Regions from separate parts of the Halomonas sp. THAF12 genome, predicted to be linked through region 1. Evidence: predicted binding sites of a transcription regulator. Region 1 holds the regulator's gene; each other region holds the start of a gene.
What was found. The regulator sigma-54, encoded in region 1, starts transcription at its own class of promoters, with help from an activator protein. The targets are predictions, from matches to a motif close to TGGCACNNNNNTTGCTNT.

Region 1 (7,016 bases):
GCCCGCCCTTGAGCCCAACCCCGCGACAGGCAACAATCCTCTCATGACAGACGATTCCTCCTTCCCCGCCGGCCTGCTGGCCAGCGCCGAACGCACCCTGCGGCTGGAGCAGCAGGCCGTCGGCGCCCTCGTCGAACGCCTCGACGGCGACTTCGAGCGTGCCTGCGAGCTGATACTGGCCTGTCGCGGCCGCGTGGTGGTCACCGGCATGGGCAAGTCCGGCCACATCGGCAGCAAGATCGCCGCCACCCTCGCCAGCACCGGCACCCCGTCCTTCTTCGTGCATCCGGGCGAGGCCAGCCATGGCGACCTGGGGATGATCACGCCCGGCGACGTGGTGCTGGCGCTGTCGAACTCCGGCGAGACCGCCGAGGTCACCGCCCTGCTGCCGCTGATCAAGCGCCTCGGCGCACCGTTGATCAGCATGACCGGCCGCCCCGGCTCGACCCTGGCTCGCCACGCCGAAGCCCATCTGGACGCCGGTGTCGAGCGCGAGGCCTGCCCGCTGGACCTGGCCCCAACCTCCTCGACCACCGCCGCCCTGGCGCTGGGTGACGCCCTGGCCGTGGCACTGCTCGAGAGCCGCGGCTTCACCGCCGAGGACTTCGCGCTCTCGCATCCCGGCGGCAGCCTCGGCAAGCGCCTGCTGCTCAAGGTCTCGGACCTGATGCACCAGGGCAGCCGCCTGCCGAAGGTCGCGCTGGGCAGCCCGCTGCGCGATGCGCTGCTGGAAATCACCCGTCAGGGGCTCGGCTTCACCTGCGTGATCGCCCCCGACGGCCTGCTGGCCGGGGTCTACACCGACGGCGACCTGCGCCGCACCCTGGATCAGTTCAACGACCTGTCGTCGCTGACGGTGGATCAGGTGATGACCGTGCCCGGCAAGCGGGTCTCGCCCGACACCCTGGCCGCCGAGGCCGTGCGCCTGATGGAAGACAACCGCATCACCGCGCTGGCCGTGGTGGACGACGACGGCCGCCCGGTGGGCGCCCTGCACATGCATGACCTGCTGGCCAGCGGCGTCATCTGACCCAAGGAGATTCCATGTCCTCAGACGCCCCCCTGCAGCATCCGGACCTGGTCGAGCGGCTGCGCCGTGTGCGCCTGCTGGCCCTGGACGTGGACGGCGTGCTGACCGACGGCCGCCTCTACTTCGATGCCGACGGCGACAGCCTCAAGGCCTTCCACACCCTCGACGGCCACGGCCTCAAGCTGGTGCAACGCGCCGGCATCCAGGTGGCGCTGATTACCGGCCGCGACTCGCCGATGGTCACTCGCCGCGCCAGCGCGCTCGGCATCCGACATCTCCATCAGGGCATCGAGAAGAAGCTGCCGACGCTGCGCCAGCTTTGCCGGGACCTGGCGCTGGACCTCTCCGAGATCGCCTACTGCGGTGACGACCTGCCCGACCTGGCCCCGATCCATCGGGCCGGCGTCGGCATCAGCGTGCCCGGCGCGCCGAGCTACATCCGCCGGCACGCCGACTGGGTCACCGAGCGCGAGGGCGGCCATGGCGCGGTACGCGAGATCTGCGACACCCTGCTCCAGGCCCAGGACCGGCTGGACGCCGTGCTCGACACCTACCTGAACGGCCAGGACTGACGCCATGCGCCTCCCCCGCCCCGGTTTTCGCACCTGGCTGTTCCTGCTGTTGCTCGCCCTCGGCGGCGGCCTGGCGCTGCTCGACCAGCGCCCCGAGGCACCGCCGGGCCCCGCGCCCCAGGGCGAGACGGGAGAGCCCGACTACTATCTGGAAGACGCGCACCTGACGCGCTTCGACGCCCAGGGCGCACCGCACCAGCGACTGACCACGCCGCGCCTGGAGCACACGCCGGTCGACGACGTCACCCGGCTGACCACGCCCCACGCCGAGCTCCGCGACAGCGAGGGCCGGCTGTGGCTGGCCGACGCCGAGCGCGGACGCCTGGAAGACGGTCAGCGCCTGCTCACCCTCCAGGGCCAGGCGGTGCTGACCGCCCCCGAGGAGCGCTGGCGGCTCGAGACCGAGCGCCTGCACTACGACAGCCTCGCCGGTCACGCCTGGAGCGACACGCCGGCGCGACTGAGCCAGCCGCCGCAGCGGATGCGTGGCGAGCGCTTCGACGCCTGGCTCGATGACAACCGCGCCCGACTGACCGACAATGTGCGCGGCCACCACCCGCCGGACACCCAGGAGGACCCCGAGTCATGACGCGATCCCTCGCCTCACTGCTCAGCGCCGCACTGCTCGCCACCGCGCTGGCCGCCCCCGGCGCCTTGGCGCTGGAAGGTGACGCCAGCGCCCCCATCCAGGTCGAGGCCGACCGGCTGGACCTCGACGATCGCGCCGGCACCGCCGTCTACCAGGGCGACGTGCGCATCCAGCAGGGCAGCATGCAGCTGACCGGCGACCGCGTGGAGATCCAGCGCAACGACGCCGGCCAGCTGACCACCGCCACCGCCACCGGCCAGCGCGCCTACCTGGAGCAGCAGCCCTCCCCGGATCAGCCGCTGGTCCGCGCCTGGGGCCGCACCGTGATCTACCACGTGGCCGAGCGGCGCATCGAGCTGGTCGACCAGGCCGAGCTGCACCAGGGCGGCGACACCTTCGACGGCGGCTACCTCGAATACTTCCTCGATCGCCGGGTGGTGCAGGCCCGCTCCGACGCCCAGGGCGTCGGCGAGAGCCAGCGCGTGCGCATGACCCTCGAGCCGGAACAGCAGGACGGCCCATGAAGACCCTGAGCGCCCGGAACCTGGCCAAGAGCTACAAGCGTCGCCGCGTGGTCCACGACATCAGCCTGGAGATCCAGCAGGGCCGCATCATCGGCCTGCTGGGCCCCAACGGCGCCGGCAAGACCACCTCCTTCTACATGATCGTCGGGCTGGTCCGCGCCGACGCCGGCCGTGTCGCCATCGACGACCGCGACCTCTCCGGCGCCGCCATGCATCAGCGCGCCCAGGCCGGGATCGGCTACCTGCCACAGGAAGCCTCGATCTTCCGCAAGCTGTCGGTGGCCGACAACATCATGGCGATCCTCGAGACCCGCCGCGACCTCGACCGCAGCGGCCGCAAGGCGCGCCTGGAGGCGCTGCTGGAGGAATTCCACATCACCCACATCCGCGACAACCTGGGCATGAGCCTGTCCGGCGGCGAACGCCGGCGGGTCGAGATCGCCCGGGCGCTGGCCACCGAGCCCGACTTCATCCTGCTCGACGAGCCCTTCGCCGGCGTCGACCCCATCTCGGTGGGCGACATCAAGGGCATCATCCGCCAGCTCAAGGCGCGCGAGATCGGCGTGCTGATCACCGACCACAACGTGCGCGAGACGCTGGACATCTGCGACGGCGCCTACATCGTCGGCGACGGCCAGATCATCGCCGAGGGTGACGCCGAGGAGATCCTCGCCAACCAGCGGGTGCGCGACGTCTACCTGGGCCAGGACTTCCGCCTCTGACCCCTTGGTCTTCGCAAGTCACTGATATACTGCCGCCATGCACGGACGGGCATGGTGATTGCCGTTGGCACGCTAATTGCTGCGAACACGCTTGCATGGCGGACGCCCGGGCACTAGGGTGGAAGACCTCTTCACCGCAGGATCGGACCGCTCGCCCATGGCCATGAAGGCATCCCTTCAACTGCGTGTCGGCACCCAGCTGACCATGACCCCTCAGCTGCAGCAGGCCATCGGCCTGCTGCAGCTCTCGACCCTCGATCTGCGCCAGGAGGTCCAGCAGGCCCTCGAGGCCAATCCCATGCTCGAGCTCGAGGACGACTTCGGCGAACAGGCCGTCAGCGAGACGCCGGACGACGACTGGTCGGACGAGATCCCGGAAGAGCTCAGCGTCGACAGCGACTGGTCCGACACCTTCCAGGACGCCGGCGGCAGCGGTGAGGCCCCCGACTTCGAGCGCCAGGCCGCCGGCCAGAGCCTGCAGAGCCATCTCGTCTGGCAGTTGGCGATGAGCGGTCTCGATGAGCGCGAGAGGCGCATCGCCGAGAGCCTGATCGATGCCGTGACCCCGGACGGCTATCTGGATCAGCCGCTGGACGAGCTGCGCGATGGCCTGCGCGCCCAGGGCCTCGAGGGGCTCGCCACCCGTGAGGTCGAAGCGGTGCTGCTGCGCCTGCAGCAGTTCGAGCCCACCGGGGTGTTCGCCCGCGATCTGCGCGAGTGCCTGCTGCTGCAGCTCGCCACCCTGCCCGATGACACCCCGCTGCTGCCCCAGGCCCGGCGCCTGGTGCGCCAGTTCCTGGAGGCCCTGGCCGGCAACGATCGCCGGCTGCTCAAGCGGCGCCTGGGGCTCGATGACGATACCCTCGAAGAGGTCATCGCCCTGATCCGCGGCCTCGACCCACGGCCGGGCAGCGAATTCGCCAGCGGCGACAGCGACTACGTGATTCCCGACCTGATCGCCCGCCACACCCCCCAGGGCTGGCGCGTCGAGCTCAACCCCGAGGCGATGCCGCGGCTGCGCATCCAGCCCGACTACGCGGCGCTGATCAAGCGCGCGGACAAGAGCGACGACAACCAGTTTCTCAAGGACCACCTGCAGGAGGCGCGCTGGCTGATCAAGAGCCTGGCCAGCCGCAACGATACCCTGCTGCGGGTCGGCCACGAGGTGATGACCCGTCAGATCGAGTTCCTCGAGCGCGGCGAGGAAGCCATGAAGCCGCTGATCCTGGCCGACATCGCCCAGGCCGTGGAGATGCACGAATCGACCATCTCCCGGGTCACCACCCAGAAGTTCATCCACACGCCGCGCGGCGTCTTCGAACTCAAGTACTTCTTCTCCAGCCAGGTCGGCGACGGCGAGGACGCCCACTCCAGCACCGCGATCCGCGCCCGCATCCGCAAGCTGATCGAGGGCGAGCCGCCACGCAAGCCGCTGTCCGACAGCAAGCTGGTCACCCTGCTCGCCGAGGAGGGCATCGAGGTCGCCCGTCGCACCGTCGCCAAGTATCGCGAAGCGATGCACATCCCGTCTTCCAGCCAGCGGAAACGCCTCGGCTGAGACCCCGCCGAAGGCGATTTCCAGAGCGTGAAAACGCGTCTGTCGCGGGGGGTTTGCAAGGCATCAAAAAGGGTTACAATCGAGTCACCACCCAAGGAGCAAGGAGCGTGTCATGCAAGTCAACCTCACCGGCCATCACGTGGAATTGACCGAGCCCCTGCGTGACTACGTGCAGGAGAAGCTCTCCCGCCTGGAACGTCACTACGACAACATCACCACCGTTCAGGTCACGCTCTCCGTCGAAAAAGAACGCCAGCAGGCCGCCTGCACGCTGCACGCCGCCGGTGCCGATCTGCACGCCGAAGCGATGGATGCCGACATGTACGCCGCCATCGACGCCCTTGCCGACAAGCTGGACCGCCAGCTCGTCAAGCACAAGGAAAAGACCCAGGCCCGCGCCCAGGGCGCCGCAAGCGTCCGCTGAGTCATGTCTCTTGAAACCATCCTTCCCCCCGAGCGCACCCTCTTCGGCGTGCCCGGGGGGAGCAAGAAACGGGTGCTGGAATTCTTCAGCACCTTCATTGCCCAGAACATTCCGAGTCTCGACAGCCAGGAAGTCTTCAGCCGGCTGATCGGGCGCGAACGGCTGGGCAGCACCGGCATCGGGCACGGGGTCGCCATTCCCCACTCCCGCAACCCGCACTGCAAGGCGCCCATCGCCGGCTTTCTCAAGCTCGCCGAACCGGTCGACTTCGATGCCATCGACGGCGAACCCGTCGACCTGGTGTTCGTGCTGCTGGTTCCCGAGGAAGCCGACGACGCCCACCTTGCCCTGCTCGGCCAGGTGGCCAGCGTGATGAACGACGCCGAGACCCGCAGCGCCCTGCGCCGGGCCGGCAGCCAGCGCGAGCTTCACGACAGCCTCCTCGACGCCATCCGACGACAGGCACCGGCCGCCAGCGGTCGCGGCTGAGCGCCGCCGCCTCGACCAGGAGACCCGACCCGTCATGCAGCTCGTCATCATCAGCGGACGCTCCGGCTCCGGCAAGTCGATCGCCCTGCAGGCCCTCGAGGACCTCGGCTTCTACGCCATCGACAACCTGCCGGCGATGCTGCTTGGCCCGCTGGTCGACGAGCTGCGCAGCGGTCAGTCCCTTCGCAGCGCCGTGGCGGTCAGCATCGACGCCCGTAACCTGCCCCACGCCCTGGAGCGCTTCCCGGCGCTGCTCGAGGACGTCCGCTCCCGCGACATCCAGTGCCAGGTGATCTATCTGACCACCGACGCACGCATCCTGCTGGAGCGCTATTCCGCCACCCGGCGCCGCCACCCCCTGACCCGGGACACCGAGATGACGCTGGCCGAGGCGATCGACCGCGAGGAAGACGCCCTGGCAGAGATCCGCGACCTCGCCGACCTGCTGATCGACACCTCGCGGCTCTCGGTGCACGACCTGCGCGGCCGCATCACCGACCAGGTGGCCGGCCATCGCCGCGAAGGGCTGACGCTGACCCTCGAGTCCTTCGGCTTCAAGCGCGGCGTGCCGCTCGACGCCGATATCGTGTTCGACGTCCGCTGCCTGCCCAACCCCTACTGGGACCCGCGGCTGCGCGAGGCGACCGGCCGCGACGACAGCGTGATCGCCTTCCTCGAGAGCTATCCGGTGGTCGACGAGATGGCCGCCGACATCCTGGCCTGGGTCGAGCGCTGGCTGCCCCGCTACCGGGCCAGCCAGCGCAGCTACCTGACCGTGGCGATCGGCTGCACCGGCGGTCAGCATCGCTCCACCTACCTGGCCGAGCGGCTGTCCCGGCGACTCGCCGAGACCCACGCCGGCGTTCGCCTGCGTCACCGCGAGCTCGGCCTGCAACTCACGCTCCCCGCCCCGAACGACGCCAAGGATCGCTAGTCACGTGCCCAGCCGCAAGCTCACCCTGACCAACAAGCGCGGCCTGCACGCCCGCGCCGCCACCCGCCTGGTGCAGTGCTGCCAGCCCTTCGCCTCGCGGGTCATCGTCTGCCACGGCGACCAGCAGGCCGATGCCGCCAACATCATGGCGCTGCTGATGCTGGCCGCCCCCTG
Region 2 (7,016 bases), 1.4 Mb from region 1:
CAGCTCGAAGAGGAGGTCCTACGCCATGGATGGCGTCGGTAGCGTACAGGGAGGTATTCACAGCGCCTCCTCGGAGAGCTGCCCCCGGATCAGCCCCGAGCCACATGCACGAGATAACGATGATGACACGGCCCGCCCAGCGGCGGGCACCACCACGCTTGACGGGGTGCCGTTGAAGACGGCTGAGATCATGCGGCGCGAGGCGCCCGAGCATGGGTCCCGTTGAACCTGAACTGGCTAGGACCAGCGTAGGGATCAAGCGACAGGCGGCGGCGCCTCGGCGCCGGCCGCCCCTGTCCTCCCCGACGGTCCTCCCTGACGAACCACTCAAGCCAAGGGAGCACGACCATGAGCAAGACCCCCCATTTCCTCAACGAGAGCGCCCGCGTCGACGAAGCCGCCGTGGCCCCGCTGCCGGGCTCGCGCAAGGTCTTCGTCGAGGGCTCGCGGCCCGATATCCGCGTGCCCTTCCGCGAGATCGGCCTGTCGCCGACCCGCACCTCCGGCGACGGCCCGGATGAGCAGAACCCGCCGCTGCTGGTCTACGACACCTCCGGCCCCTACACCGACCCCGAGGCCGCCATCGACCTGCGCCGCGGCCTGCCCGAGCTGCGCCGCGGCTGGATCGAGGAGCGCGGCGATACCGAGTTCCTCGACGGCCCGACCTCCGAGTACGGCCGCCGCCGCGCCAACGACCCGATGCTCGCCCCGCTGCGCTTCGAGCTGACCCGCACGCCTCGCCGGGCCAAGGCAGGGAAGAACGTCACCCAGCTGCACTACGCGCGCCGGGGCATCGTCACCCCGGAGATGGAATTCATCGCCATTCGGGAAAACCAGAAGCGCCAGGCGTTGGGGTCGGAAGAGGTCGAGCGCATCCTCGGCCACCAGCATCCGGGCGTGGCCTTCGGCGCCCGCCTGCCCGAGGAGATCACGCCCGAGTTCGTGCGCGACGAGGTGGCCGCCGGCCGCGCCATCATCCCCAACAACATCAACCACCCGGAATCCGAGCCGATGATCATCGGCCGGAACTTCCTGGTGAAGATCAACGGCAACCTCGGCAACTCGGCGGTCACCTCCTCCATCGAGGACGAGGTCGACAAGATGACCTGGGGCATCCGCTGGGGCGCCGACACCATCATGGACCTCTCCACCGGGCAGAACATCCACGAGACCCGCGAGTGGATCATCCGCAACGCCCCGGTGCCGATCGGCACCGTGCCGATCTACCAGGCGCTGGAGAAGGTGGGCGGCGTGGCCGAGGACCTGACCTGGGAGGTGTTCCGCGACACCCTGATCGAGCAGGCCGAACAGGGCGTCGACTACTTCACCATCCACGCCGGCGTGCTGCTGCGCTACGTGCCGCTCACGGCCAAACGCACCACCGGCATCGTCTCCCGCGGCGGCTCGATCATGGCCAAGTGGTGCCTCTTCCACCACCGCGAAAGCTTCCTCTACGAGCACTTCGAGGAGATCTGCGAGATCTGCAAGCAGTATGACGTCGCCTTCTCGCTGGGCGACGGCCTGCGCCCGGGCTCGGTGGCCGACGCCAACGACGAGGCCCAGTTCGCCGAGCTCGAGACCCTGGGCGAGCTGACCCGCATCGCCTGGCGGCACGACGTCCAGGTGATGATCGAGGGCCCCGGCCACGTGCCCATGCACCTGATCAAGGAGAACATGGACAAGCAGCTTGCCGAGTGCGACGAGGCGCCCTTCTACACCCTCGGGCCGCTGACCACCGACATCGCCCCCGGCTACGATCACATCACCTCCGGCATCGGCGCGGCGATGATCGGCTGGTACGGCTGCGCCATGCTCTGCTACGTGACGCCCAAGGAGCACCTGGGGCTGCCCAACAAGGACGACGTCAAGACCGGCATCATCACCTACAAGATCGCCGCGCATGCCGCCGATCTCGCGAAGGGGCACCCGGCCGCCCAGCGCCGCGACAATGCCCTGTCGAAGGCGCGCTTCGAGTTCCGCTGGGAGGACCAGTTCAACCTCGGCCTCGACCCGGACACCGCCCGCGAGTACCACGACGAGACCCTGCCCAAGGACTCGGCCAAGGTGGCCCACTTCTGCTCCATGTGCGGGCCCAAGTTCTGCTCGATGAAGATCAGCCAGGAGGTCCGCGATTCGGTCTTCAAGGACGGGGCCGCGGATAACGGCCTCGACGGCGATCGTGAGTCGGCAGAACGAGAGACGATCGAGCGCGGCATGGCCGAACAGGCCGAGAGGTTCCGCGACCAGGGCGCCGAGCTGTACATACATAATGAACAGTGAGGTCTGACCTCGCGCCTTGATGCAGAACGCCGCGCCGGCAATCAGCCGGCGCGGCGTTCTTGTAGGCCGCCAGTCTGGTTCAGCTTGCCGCGGGCGAGGCGGCAACCGCCACGTCGTCTTGCGTCGAATCGCGACCGCCGGGCGCGAAGCGCAGCAGCCGCAGGGCATTGAGCGTGACCAGCACGGTGGCGCCGGTATCGGCCAGGATCGCCAGCCACAGCCCGGTGATGCCGAGCAGGGTGGTGACCAAGAACAGCCCCTTCAGCCCCAGGGCGATGGCGATGTTCTGGCGGATGTTGGCCATGGTCGCCCGCGCCAGCCGGATCAGCGCCGCCGCGTCGCCCACCCGGTTGCGCAGCAGGGCCCCGTCGGCGGTCTCCAGCGCCACGTCCGTCCCCGAGCCCATGGCCACGCCCACCTGGGCGCTGGCCAGCGCCGGGGCGTCGTTGATGCCGTCGCCGATCATCATCACCCGCTCACGGCGGGCCAGCTCGCGGATCGCCTCCACCTTGCCCTCCGGCAGCAGCTCGGCGCGACGCTCGATGCCGAGGCGCCCGGCAATGGCCGCGGCGGTGCGATCGTTGTCGCCGGTCAGCATCACCGAGCGCACGCCCAGCGCCGACAGCGCCTCCACGCCGGCCATGGCATCACGCCGAGGCTCGTCGCGCAGGGCGATCGCCCCCACCGCCACGCCGTCTTCGATCGCCACGATCACCGTCTTGCCCTCGGCCTCGAGGGCCTCGAGTCGCTCTGCCAGCCCCTCGGCCAGCGTGCCGCGTTCGGCCGCGTGGCGCGGCGCCCCGACGAAGGCCCGGCGGCCCTCGATCCGTGCCTCGACGCCCTGCCCGGGCACCGCCCGCGCCTCGGTGGCGATCCCGGGCGCGACGCCGAGTGACTCCGCGTGCTCGAGCACCGCCAGCGCCAGCGGATGGCTGGCGTCGCGCTCGAGGCTAGCCGCCAGGGCGATCACGCCTTGCGCCGTCACTTCATCGCCCGCCGGGACCACGTCGGTCACCCGCGGCCGGCCCTCGGTCAGGGTCCCGGTCTTGTCGAAGGCCACCGCCTCGGTGCGGGCCGCGGCTTCCATCACCGCCCCGCCCTTGAGCAGCAGCCCGTGACGCGCGCCGCAGGAAAGCGACGAGGCGATCGAGGCCGGCACCGAGATCACCAGCGCGCAGGGGCAGCCGATCAGCAGCAGCGCCAGGGCGCGATAGGTCCACTCGCCCCAGGCGCCGCCCAGCGCCAGCGGCGGCACCACGGCCACCAGCACGGCCAGGCCGACCACCGCCGGCATGTAGACGCGGCTGAAGCGGTCGATGAAGCGCTCGGTGGGTGCCCGCGCCTCCTGGGCCTCCTCCACCAGCCGGATGATGCGCGCGATGGTGTTGTCCTGCTGCGGCCGGGACACGCGCAGCCGCAGCACGGCATCGTGATTGATCGAGCCGGCGAACACCTCGTCGCCCTCGCCCCTGGCCCGCGGCACCGACTCGCCGGTCACCGGCGACTCGTCGATCGACGAGCGGCCCGCGAGGATGGTGCCGTCGGCGGGAATCCGGTCCCCGGGGCGCACCACCACCACCTGGCCGACCGACAGCCGGGACGCGTCCACCGTGCGGGTCTCGCCGTCGGCGGTCTCGAGCCGCGCCTCCCCGGGCACCAGGTCGGCCAGCGCGCGGATGCCCGAGCGGGCCCGGTCGGCCGCCACGCCCTCGAGGATCTCGCCGACCGCGAACAACAGCACCACCATGGCCGCCTCCTCGGCGGCGCCGATGAACAGCGCACCGACGGCGGCCAGGGTCATCAGCATCTCGATGGTGAACGGCATGCCGAGCCGCGCCGCCGTCACCGCACGGCGGGCGACCGGCGCCAGCCCGATCAGGCAGGCCGCGAGGAAGGCCCAGTGGGCAAGCTCCGCGCCGACGCTGAAGCGCAGCAGCGTGGCCACGCCCAGCGCCGCCCCGGTGGCCAGCACCTGGCGCCCCTTGCCGGTGGCATACCAGCGCCGGGGAGCCGGGGCGCCGGCCGCCGGGGCGCCGGCCGCCGGAGCGCCGGCCGCCGGCGAGGACGCATCACCATGATCGCGCGCCTGGTGCTGATCGGGGTCGTTCCCGGCACAGCAGCCCGCCTCCGCCGGAGCCTCGGCAACGCCCCCCGCCGCTGGGGTCTGACGACGCACGCCATAGCCCAGCCGTTCGACCAGCGATTCCACGGCCTCGGGCGACGTACGGCCGACATCCAGATCGAGGGCCAGCGAGCCCTGCATGACCGAGACCCGCACGTCTTCCACGCCCTCCAGACGCTCCAGGGCGCCGCGGATCTTGCCGGCGCAGCTCGGACAGTCCATGCCCTCCACGCGCCACCGATGTTGCCGGGACGCCTCCTTCTCGGCTTCCTGCACGGCGTCTTGCGCCATCCTGACCTCCTGGGGCCCGTCATCGAAACAGGGCATCAGCCTAGAGCCTGTAGCCGCTATAGACTCAAGCGGTACATGGGCCTTCACGGAGGGTGCCCGCGACACGCCGGAGAGAAGCTCCTGCGCCAGGCAAGGCGTCGGGCGCCACGAGGAGGTATTCATGTGTCTCCGGTGGGCCGGCCCCGCTCGACGGCTTGTCGCCGAGGCGCACCTGGTCCGCTATGTTCACAGGTGGCACGGCATCTGCATGTTCAGGAAAACCCCCACAAGAGGCGATCGCCCATGCCGGAACCTTCCCTCTCGACGCCGCTGGCCGCCGGCGCCTTCCGCGAACGGGCCCACCGCCATCTGACGATGCTCTATGGCCCTCGCGCCGACGAGGTGCTGCGCCGGCTGCTCACCCTCCTGGCGCATCAGGCCCCCATGACGCCCCCGGATGGGGAGGCGCCGCCCGCCCGGCCGCTATGGAGCGAACGCGACCAGTGGCTGATCGCCTACGGCGACAGCCTGATCGACGGCGAGCAGGCCCCCCTCGACGTGCTCGACGACTTCGTCATCGGGCGCCTCGGGGAGACCTTCAGCGGCGTGCACCTGCTGCCCTTCTTTCCCTGGAGCAGCGACGACGGCTTCTCGGTCATCCACTACCGCGAGGTCGACCCGCAGCTGGGCGACTGGCCCCAGGTGAGGCGCCTGTCCAGCCGCCTCGATCTCGGGGTCGACCTGGTGCTCAACCACGTGTCCCGCGAGTCGCTGTGGTTCGCCGACTACCTCGGCGGCAACCTGCCCGGGCGTGACTACTTCATCGAGATGGACCCCGACACCGATCTCTCGGCGGTGGTGCGGCCGCGCAGCTCGCCGCTGCTGGTCAAGGTGCCCACGCGCCGCGGCCCCCGCCACCTGTGGGCGACCTTCTCCGAGGATCAGATCGACCTGAACTTCGCCAATCCCGATGTGCTGCTGGAGTTCGTCGGCATCCTGCTGTTCTACCTCTGCCAGGGCGCGCGGGTGATCCGCCTGGACGCCATCGCCTACCTGTGGAAGCAGGTCGGCACCTCCTGCATCCACCTGCCGGAGACTCACGAAGTGGTGCGGCTCTTGCGCGCCATCGTCGATCACGTGGCACCGGGCACGCTGATCCTCACCGAGACCAACGTGCCCCACCGCGAGAACATCAGCTACTTTGGTCTTGAACGTCAGGGTCTTGAACGCCTCGAAAAAGACGGCACGCCGCCGGACGAGGCCCACCTGGTCTATCAGTTCCCGCTGCCGCCGCTGCTGCTGCACACCTTCACCAGCGGCGAGGCCGGCACCCTGGCGGCCTGGCTGCGCAGCCTGCCCGAGCTGCCACCGGGCTGCAGCTTCCTCAACTTCACCGCCAGCCACGACGGCATCGGCGTGCGCCCGCTGGAGGGCTGGCTGCCCCACCACGAGGTCGAGGCGCTGCTCGAGCTGATGCACCGCTTCGGCGGCTTCGTCAGCATGCGCACCAAGGACGACGGCGAGGACTCGCCCTACGAGATCAACATCACCTGGTTCGACGCCATGAAGGGCACGCGCCGCGGCGCCGACCCCTGGCAGATGCCGCGTTTCCTGTGCAGCCAGCAGCTGATGCTCGGCCTGCGCGGCATCCCCGCGCTCTATCTGCACGCCCTGACCGGCACCCTCAACGACATCGAGGGCATGGAGCGCAGCGGCCGGCTGCGCTCGATCAACCGTCATCGCTGGGATCGCGGCGCCCTGGAGCGACTGCTCGACAGCCCGCACACCTCGACCCACCAGGCCTTCACGGCCCTGACGCGGCTGCTCGAGGTGCGCCGCGACGAGCCCTGCTTCCACCCGGACGTGGCCCAGCGGGTGATCGAGACGCCGGCCACGCTGCTGGTGGTCGAGCGCGGCCCGCTGCCCGACGGGCGCCGCCTGCTGGCGATCCACAACGTCACCGACCGCCCCCAGCCGCTGGCGCTCGAGCCGCTCGGCGAAGGCGAGTGGCGCGACCGGATCGGCGGCGAGGCGTGGCAGGCCGACGATGCCCTGCCGCCCTACGGCGCCCTGTGGCTGGTCAACATTGGCGGGTAAATCTGCCGTCAGCGGGAAAACGGCGTAACGAACACCGCCCCCATGGCCAATGCCTGGGGGCGGTGCTGGTGGCGGCAGGCGGCGGGGTCAGACGGCGTTGTCGGCCTCCACCACCTCGGCCATGCGCGGCAGCAGGTCGGGAATGGCCGCCCGCACCCGGTTCCAGCTGGGGATGAAGGGCCGCTCGCCGGGATTGTCGAGGAACACGCCGCCGGCCTCGAGCAGGTTGGTGGCGAACAGCTCCACC
Region 3 (7,016 bases), 1.0 Mb from region 1:
CAGGTCCTCGACGCGGCCGAACAGCTCGTTGGTGAAGGCCACTTCCTTCGGGCCGTGCATCTTCGGCTTGACGATGTAGACCGAGCCCTCGCGGGAGTTGCGGGCCTCGCCCTCGCCCTTCTGCAGATCGCGGATCGACAGCAGGCTGGTCATGACCGCGTCGAGGATGCCTTCCGGCAGCTCGTTGCCGTCGGCGTCCAGCACCGCCGGGGTGGTCATCAGGTGGCCGACGTTGCGCACGAACAGCAGCGAGCGGCCGGGCAGGGTCACCTCGCCGCCGTCCGGCGCGGTCCAGGTGCGATCCGCCGCCAGCTTGCGGGTGAAGCGCTTGCCGCCCTTCTCGATCGGCTCCTCGAGGTCGCCAGCCATCAGGCCTAGCCAGTTGGCGTAGACGCCGACCTTGTCCTCGGCGTCCACCGCCGCGACCGAGTCCTCGCAGTCCATGATCGAGGTCAGCGCGGCCTCGACCACCACGTCCTTGACGCCCGCCGCATCGGTCTTGCCGATCGGGTGGGTGGCGTCGATCTGGATCTCCAGGTGCAGGTCGTTGTTGGCCAGCAGCACCGAGGTCGGCGCGTCGGCCTCACCCAGGTAGCCGACCAGCTTGCCCGGCTCCTTGAGGCCGGTCTCGCGCCCGCCTGCCAGGCTCACCACCAGGTGGCCGTCGCGCAGCGCGTACTTCACGGCCTCGGCGTGGGAGCCGGTGGCCAGCGGCGCGGCGCGATCGAGCACGCCGCGGGCGTAGGCGATGACCTTCTCGGCGCGCTTGGGGTTGAAGCCGTCGCCGCGCTCGGCGCCGTCTTCGTCGGCGATGGCGTCGGTGCCGTAGAGCGCGTCGTAGAGGCTGCCCCAGCGGGCATTGGCGGCATTCAGCGCGTAGCGGGCATTGTTCACCGGCACCACCAGCTGCGGGCCGGCCTGGACGGCGATCTCGCGGTCGACGTTGGTGGTGGTGACCTTGACCTCGGCCGGCGCCGGCTGCAGGTAGCCGATGCGCTCGAGGAAGCCGCGGTAGGCGGCCATGTCGCGCACCGGGCCGCGGTTCTCGCGGTGCCAGGCGTCGAGCTCGGCCTGCATGGCGTCACGCTCGGCGAGCAGTTCGCGGTTCTGCGGTGTCAGATCATGAAAGAGGGCGTCGATGCCGGCCCAGAAGGCCTCGGGGTCGACGCCGGAGCCCGGCAGGGCCTGCTCGTTGACGAAGCGGTCCAGCTCGGCGGCCACCTGCAGGCGATGGCGAGTGATGCGTTGGGTCATGGGTCGTTCTCCTATGCGAGGCGTTTCGGCGCTCCCCAAGCGCCAAGCGGCCGGACAGGCAAGGGTGACTGCGTGCACTCAGTATTGTGGAAAATACTTCCACATGTAAACCCGGCGCCCGCGAACCACCCCCGAGACTCGACCAATAGACGAGGCCGGAGGCGTTGGAAACCGACGCTGGTGACCGTACCGACGGAGCGCTAGCATGGTCAGCCACCACGGAGGACTCGATGACCGACTTCACTCCCCTGCAGGCGCTCGGCCCCATCGCCCCGGCCGATCCGTCCGGCCGCCCGCTCAAGGGCTATCTGGGCCACTACGGCCTGGCGCCGCTGCTCGCCGAGCGGGTGGGCCTGCACGTGGGATACGTGGACGCTCACGGCTTCCGCCTGTGGACCCAGATCTGGCGCCCGCCGTCGCCCCGCGGCACCGTGTTCGTGGTGCACGGCTACTACGATCACCTCGGCCTCTACCGCCACCTGCTCGAGTGCCTGCTCGAGCGCGGCTGGCAGGTGGTGCTGTGGGACCTGCCGGGTCACGGGCTGTCCAGCGGCCCCCGCGCCACCATCGCCGACTTCGATGACTATGGCAGCTGCCTGGACAACCTGCAGACCCAGTTGACCGCCCGCGACCTGGCGCCCCGCCCCTGGGTCGGCATCGGCCAGAGCACCGGCGCGGCGATCCTCGCCACCGACGCCCTGCGCCGGGGCGACGACGGCCACTGGAGCGGCCTGGCGCTGCTGGCCCCGCTGGTACGCCCCTGGGGCTGGAACCAGTCGAGCTGGCTGCACCGCCTGCTGGGCCCCTTCGTGCGCTCGGTGCCGCGCCGCTTCCGCGAGAACTCCACCGACAGCGACTTCGCCACCTTCCTGCGCGAGAGCGACCCGCTGCAGCCGGACCGGCTGGCCATGGAGTGGGTGGACGCCATGCGCCGCTGGATGCCGCGGCTGCTGGCCATGCCGGCCAGCCCGCTGCCGACGCTGATCCTGCAGGGCGAGCAGGACCTGACGGTGGACTGGGAGTGGAACCTGGAGGTGCTGACGCGCAAGTTCCCGCGGGCCGAGGTCCATCGCCACCCCGAGGCCCGCCATCACCTGGTCAACGAGGCCGAGCCGATCCGCCGGGTGCTGTTCGAGGAGCTCACGCGCTTCATCGCCAACCTCGAGGAAGCCGACGCTCCCTCGCCCACCGCCCGGAGGGCCTCCCGCCGATGAGCCGTCGCCGCTTCGCCCTGCTGCCGCCCCTGCTGACGCTTGTGATGACGGTGCTGCTGCTCACCGGCTGCGCCACCGGTGGCCCGGAGCACCCCCAGACGGTCCGCCAGGCGCTGTTCGGCCTCGGCGAACGGGCCGCGGAGCGGGTGGGCGAGGCGCCGCCGCTGCCGAGCCCCCTGACCGACGAGGTGCTGCTGCTGGCCACGCCGGAGGTCGATGCCGGCCTCGGCGTCGGCAGCGATCGCCTGCTCGAGAGCCTGACCCGCGCCCTGCTGGGACTCGAGCAGAGCCCCCAGGTGCTGGACTGGCAGCCCGCGCTGTCACGGGGTGCCGAGGCCAATCAGTGGCGACTGGACAGCCGGCTGATCGCGGCCGGCCCGCGTCTCGCGCTGTCCGACCGCACCCTGCTGCCCTATCGCCTGCAGCTGACCCTGCGCCGCCCCGGCAGCGACACGCCGCTGTGGCAGGCGCAGCTGGATGGCGCCCTGGACGCCAGCGCGCTCTAGGCGAGGCCTGGACCAGCCTCCGGACAAGGCCGACACCTCTTCCCTTCAGCGCCCCTGCAGCAGCCGATCGAGCTGGCGATAGCCGATCGCCTCGATCAGCTGCTCGCGCCCGGGGCGTGCCTCGCCGGCCAGGTCGGCCAGGGTCAGCGCCACCCGCAGCACCCGGTGATAGGCCCGCGCCGAGAGGTTCAGCCGTTCCAGCACCCCGGCCAGCCAGGCCCGATCCGCCCCGTTCAGCGCGCAGGCGTCCTCCAGCTCGCGGCTGGCCAGATGGGCGTTGAGCGCGCCGCGCGCCCACTGGCGCTCGCGGGCCGCCAGCACCCGCTCGCGCACCGCCTCCGAGGGCTCGCCTCGCTCATGGGCGGTCAGCTGCTCCGGCGGCAGCGCCGGCACCTCCACCTGCAGGTCGATGCGGTCGAGCAGCGGGCCGGAGAGTCGCGCCTGATAGCGCTGGATCTGGGCGGCGGTGCAGTGGCAGGCCCGGCGTGGATCGCCGAGATGGCCGCAGGGGCAGGGGTTCATCGCCGCCACCAGCTGGAAGCGCGCCGGATAGCGCCGCTCGTGGCTGGCGCGGGCGATATGGATGCGCCCGGATTCCATGGGCTCGCGCATCACCTCGAGCACCTGGCGGGGGAATTCGGGCAGCTCGTCGAGAAACAGCACGCCGCGGTGGGCCAGCGAGATCTCGCCGGGCCTGGGCCGCGACCCGCCGCCGACCAGCGCCACCGCGCTGGCGGTGTGGTGGGGCGCCCGGAAGGGCCGGCGCCCCCAGCCCTCGTCGAGCGGCAGCCCGCACACCGAGCGCACCGCCGCCACCTCCAGGGTCTCGTCCTCGGTCAGCGGCGGCAGGATGCCGGGCAGGCGACTGGCCAGCATGGTCTTGCCGGTGCCGGGCGGGCCGGCCAGCAGCAGGTTGTGGCCGCCGCTGGCGGCGACCTCCAGGGCCCGCCGGGCCTGATGCTGGCCCCGCACCTCGGCGAGGTCGGCCCCCGCCAACGGGGCCTCGGCGGGACGCGACGCCCGATGGGGTGCGATCGGCGCCTGCCCCAGCAGGTGCGCCACCACCTCGAGCAGATGATCGGCGGGCAGCACCTCGAGGCCGCCGGCCAGCGCCGCCTCATCGGCGTTGGCCCGGGGCACGATCAGCCGCCGCCCGGCACGGCGCGTGGCCAGCGCCAGCGGCAGCACCCCGGCCACCGGGCGCAGCGCCCCGTCCAGGGCGAGCTCGCCCGCGCATTCGGTCTCGGCCAGCGCCGCGGCGGGAATCTGCCCCGAGGCCACCAATATCCCCAGGGCGATGGGCAGGTCGAAGCGCCCGCCTTCCTTGGGCAGGTCGGCGGGCGCGAGGTTGAGGGTGATGCGACGCAGCGGGAAGTCGAAGCCGGCGTTGACGAGCGCACTGCGCACCCGCTCGCGGCTCTCCCTGACGGCCGTCTCCGGCAGCCCGACCAGGGTGATGCCGGGCAGGCCGTTGGCCAGATGCACTTCCACCAGCACCTCGGGGGCCTCGAGGCCGAGACCGGCCCGGGTGCGAACGATCGACAGGGTCATCGGCGGTCCCTCGCGCTGATTCTGCCCTTAAGGCTAGTTCAGCACGGCGGGGACCGCCCGGTGGCGGCTCGGGATCAGCGGCCGGACTCGCCGGCGCCCTCCTCGGGGGAGGACGGGGGCTCCTCGTCCGCCGCAGCACCGGCTGCCGCAGCATCGGCTGCCGCAGCGTCGGCTGCCGCAGCATCGATCGAGGCCTCGTCCGCCACGGCCGGCACCTCGCCGCCCGAGCGGCTGGCGTCCAGCGCCTCTTCCAGGGCGGCGACCTGCTGCTCCAGCGCCTCGACCCGGCCGCGGGTGCGCTGCAGCACGTCCATCAGGATGTCGAAGTCCTCCCGCGACACCAGCTCGAGCCGGTCGAAGGCGCCGCGCACCACCTGCTGAATGCCTTTCTGCACGTCTTCCGGCGCCTGTGAGGCGCCCTGCAGGCGCTCGCCGATCTGCTGGGCCAGGCGGCCGATGCGGTCTTGGCTGACCATGATCTCTCTCCTGAGTGGAATGGGGCTGACTCCAAGGATACGCAAGCCGTTCGACGGGCGCATTCCCGCGTGCCGCGGGCTTCGCCCCCGGATGGTGCGAAGCGATCGCTCACCGGCATCAAATCAGTGCACGGCGCCCTGCCCCGCCTGCACCAGAATCTCACCATCGGGTCAGGTTGGAAAAACAAGATCATGAAAACCATGGCAAATTCGGTTTAGTGGCACGTTTTAAGCAATGACAGGAAAACCTGCACACACACCGCGCGGAGCAGCCCGCGCTCATCCAATGGGGAGATCCGGGATGAAGCTGATTACCGCCATTATCAAGCCCTTCAAGCTCGACGACGTGCGCGAGGCGCTCGCCGACAACGGCGTTCAGGGCATCACCGTCACCGAGGTCAAGGGCTTCGGCCGCCAGAAGGGCCACACCGAGCTCTATCGCGGCGCCGAGTACGTCGTCGACTTCCTGCCCAAGGTCAAGGTCGAGATCGCCGTCGATGATGGCCGCCTCGACACCGTGCTGGACGCCATCTGCAGCGCCGCCAACAGCGGCAAGATCGGCGACGGCAAGGTCTTCGTGACTCCGCTCGAGGATGTCATCCGCATCCGTACCGGCGAGCGCGGTGCCGACGCCGTCTAACCCGACCGCCTCTCTCCCTTTCCGTCTGGAGTGACAGCCATGAACGAGATTACCGAGCTGAGCTATGCGCTCGATACCTTCTACTTCCTGATCTGCGGCGTCCTGGTGATGTGGATGGCCGCGGGCTTCTCGATGCTCGAGGCCGGCCTGGTGCGGTCCAAGAACACCGCCGAGATCCTGACCAAGAACATCGCCCTGTTCGCCATCGCCTGCACCATGTACCTGCTGCTGGGCTACTACCTGATGTACTCCGGCGACGCGGGCGGCATCCTGCCCAACCTGGGCTTCCTGCTGGGTGACGACAACACCGTGGCCGCGGTCACCGCCGGCGGCGACGACGCTCCCTACTACTCCATGCGCGCCGACTTCTTCTTCCAGGTCGTGTTCGTGGCCACCGCCATGTCCATCGTCTCCGGTGCCGTGGCCGAGCGCATGAAGCTGTGGGCCTTCCTGGCCTTCGCCGTGGTGATGACCGGCGTCATCTACCCGGTCTCCGGCTACTGGACCTGGGGCGGCGGCTGGCTCTCCGAGCTCGGCTTCTCCGACTATGCCGGTTCCGGCATCGTGCACATGGCCGGTGCGGCCGCGGCGCTGGCCGGCGTGCTGGTGCTCGGTCCGCGCAAGGGCAAGTACGGCAAGGACGGCAGCATCTTCGCCATCCCCGGCGCCAACATGCCGCTGGCCACCCTGGGTACCTTCATCCTGTGGATGGGCTGGTTCGGCTTCAACGGCGGCTCCGAGCTGAAGGTGTCCGACGTGAGCTCCGCCAACAACATGGCCCAGGTGCTGGTGAACACCAACGCCGCGGCCGCCGGCGGCGTGATCGCCGCGCTGATCCTGGCCAAGGCCTGGTTCCGCAAGGCCGACCTGACCATGGCCCTGAACGGCGCCATCGCCGGCCTGGTGTCCATCACCGCCGATCCGCTGTCGCCCAGCGCCCTGGGCGCCACCCTGATCGGTGCCGTCGGTGGCCTGCTGGTGGTGGTCTCCATCATCAGCCTCGACAAGCTGAAGCTCGATGACCCGGTCGGTGCCATCTCCGCCCACGGCGTGGTCGGCATCTGGGGCGTGCTCGCCGTGCCGCTGACCAACGACGGTGCCTCCTTCGGCGCCCAGATCATCGGCATCCTCGGCATCTTCGCCTGGGTCTTCCTCGCCAGCCTGGTGGTGTGGCTGATCATCAAGGCGATCATGGGCGTCCGCGTCAGCGAGGAAGAGGAATACGAGGGCGTCGACCTGGCCGAGTGCGGTCTCGAGGCCTACCCCGAGTTCACCGTCTCCAAGGTGCACGGTGGCGGCGGCTCCTCCGGTCGTGCCCGCAGCGAAAGCGCCGGCCAGTCGCACATGGCCGCGCGCTCCTGATCGCCCCGTCCTG

Region 2: the regulator sigma-54 is predicted to act here: its motif matches at 4,926-4,943, upstream of FIU88_RS05445 (sugar phosphorylase).
Region 3: the regulator sigma-54 is predicted to act here: its motif matches at 5,221-5,238, upstream of FIU88_RS16845 (P-II family nitrogen regulator).

Annotation. Positions count from the first base shown of each region.
Region 1 covers NZ_CP045399.1:2,584,860-2,591,875, forward strand. The annotation lists gene FIU88_RS11915 (KpsF/GutQ family sugar-phosphate isomerase) at 44-1,030, shown strand; gene FIU88_RS11920 (HAD family hydrolase) at 1,045-1,602, shown strand; gene lptC (LPS export ABC transporter periplasmic protein LptC) at 1,607-2,191, shown strand; gene lptA (lipopolysaccharide transport periplasmic protein LptA) at 2,188-2,715, shown strand; gene lptB (LPS export ABC transporter ATP-binding protein) at 2,712-3,437, shown strand; gene FIU88_RS11940 (RNA polymerase factor sigma-54) at 3,595-4,995, shown strand; gene raiA (ribosome-associated translation inhibitor RaiA) at 5,108-5,419, shown strand; gene FIU88_RS11950 (PTS sugar transporter subunit IIA) at 5,423-5,908, shown strand; gene rapZ (RNase adapter RapZ) at 5,943-6,842, shown strand; gene FIU88_RS11960 (HPr family phosphocarrier protein) at 6,847-7,016, shown strand, end outside.
Region 2 covers NZ_CP045399.1:1,208,537-1,215,552, reverse strand. The annotation lists TPP riboswitch at 153-272, shown strand; gene thiC (phosphomethylpyrimidine synthase ThiC) at 349-2,280, shown strand; gene FIU88_RS05450 (heavy metal translocating P-type ATPase) at 2,360-4,693, opposite strand; gene FIU88_RS05445 (sugar phosphorylase) at 4,976-6,769, shown strand; gene FIU88_RS05440 (glycosyl transferase) at 6,857-7,016, opposite strand, start outside.
Region 3 covers NZ_CP045399.1:3,614,767-3,621,782, forward strand. The annotation lists gene FIU88_RS16820 (malate synthase G) at 1-1,254, opposite strand, end outside; gene FIU88_RS16825 (alpha/beta hydrolase) at 1,485-2,468, shown strand; gene FIU88_RS16830 (hypothetical protein) at 2,465-2,974, shown strand; gene FIU88_RS16835 (YifB family Mg chelatase-like AAA ATPase) at 3,020-4,525, opposite strand; gene FIU88_RS16840 (accessory factor UbiK family protein) at 4,600-5,001, opposite strand; gene FIU88_RS16845 (P-II family nitrogen regulator) at 5,303-5,641, shown strand; gene FIU88_RS16850 (ammonium transporter) at 5,681-7,003, shown strand.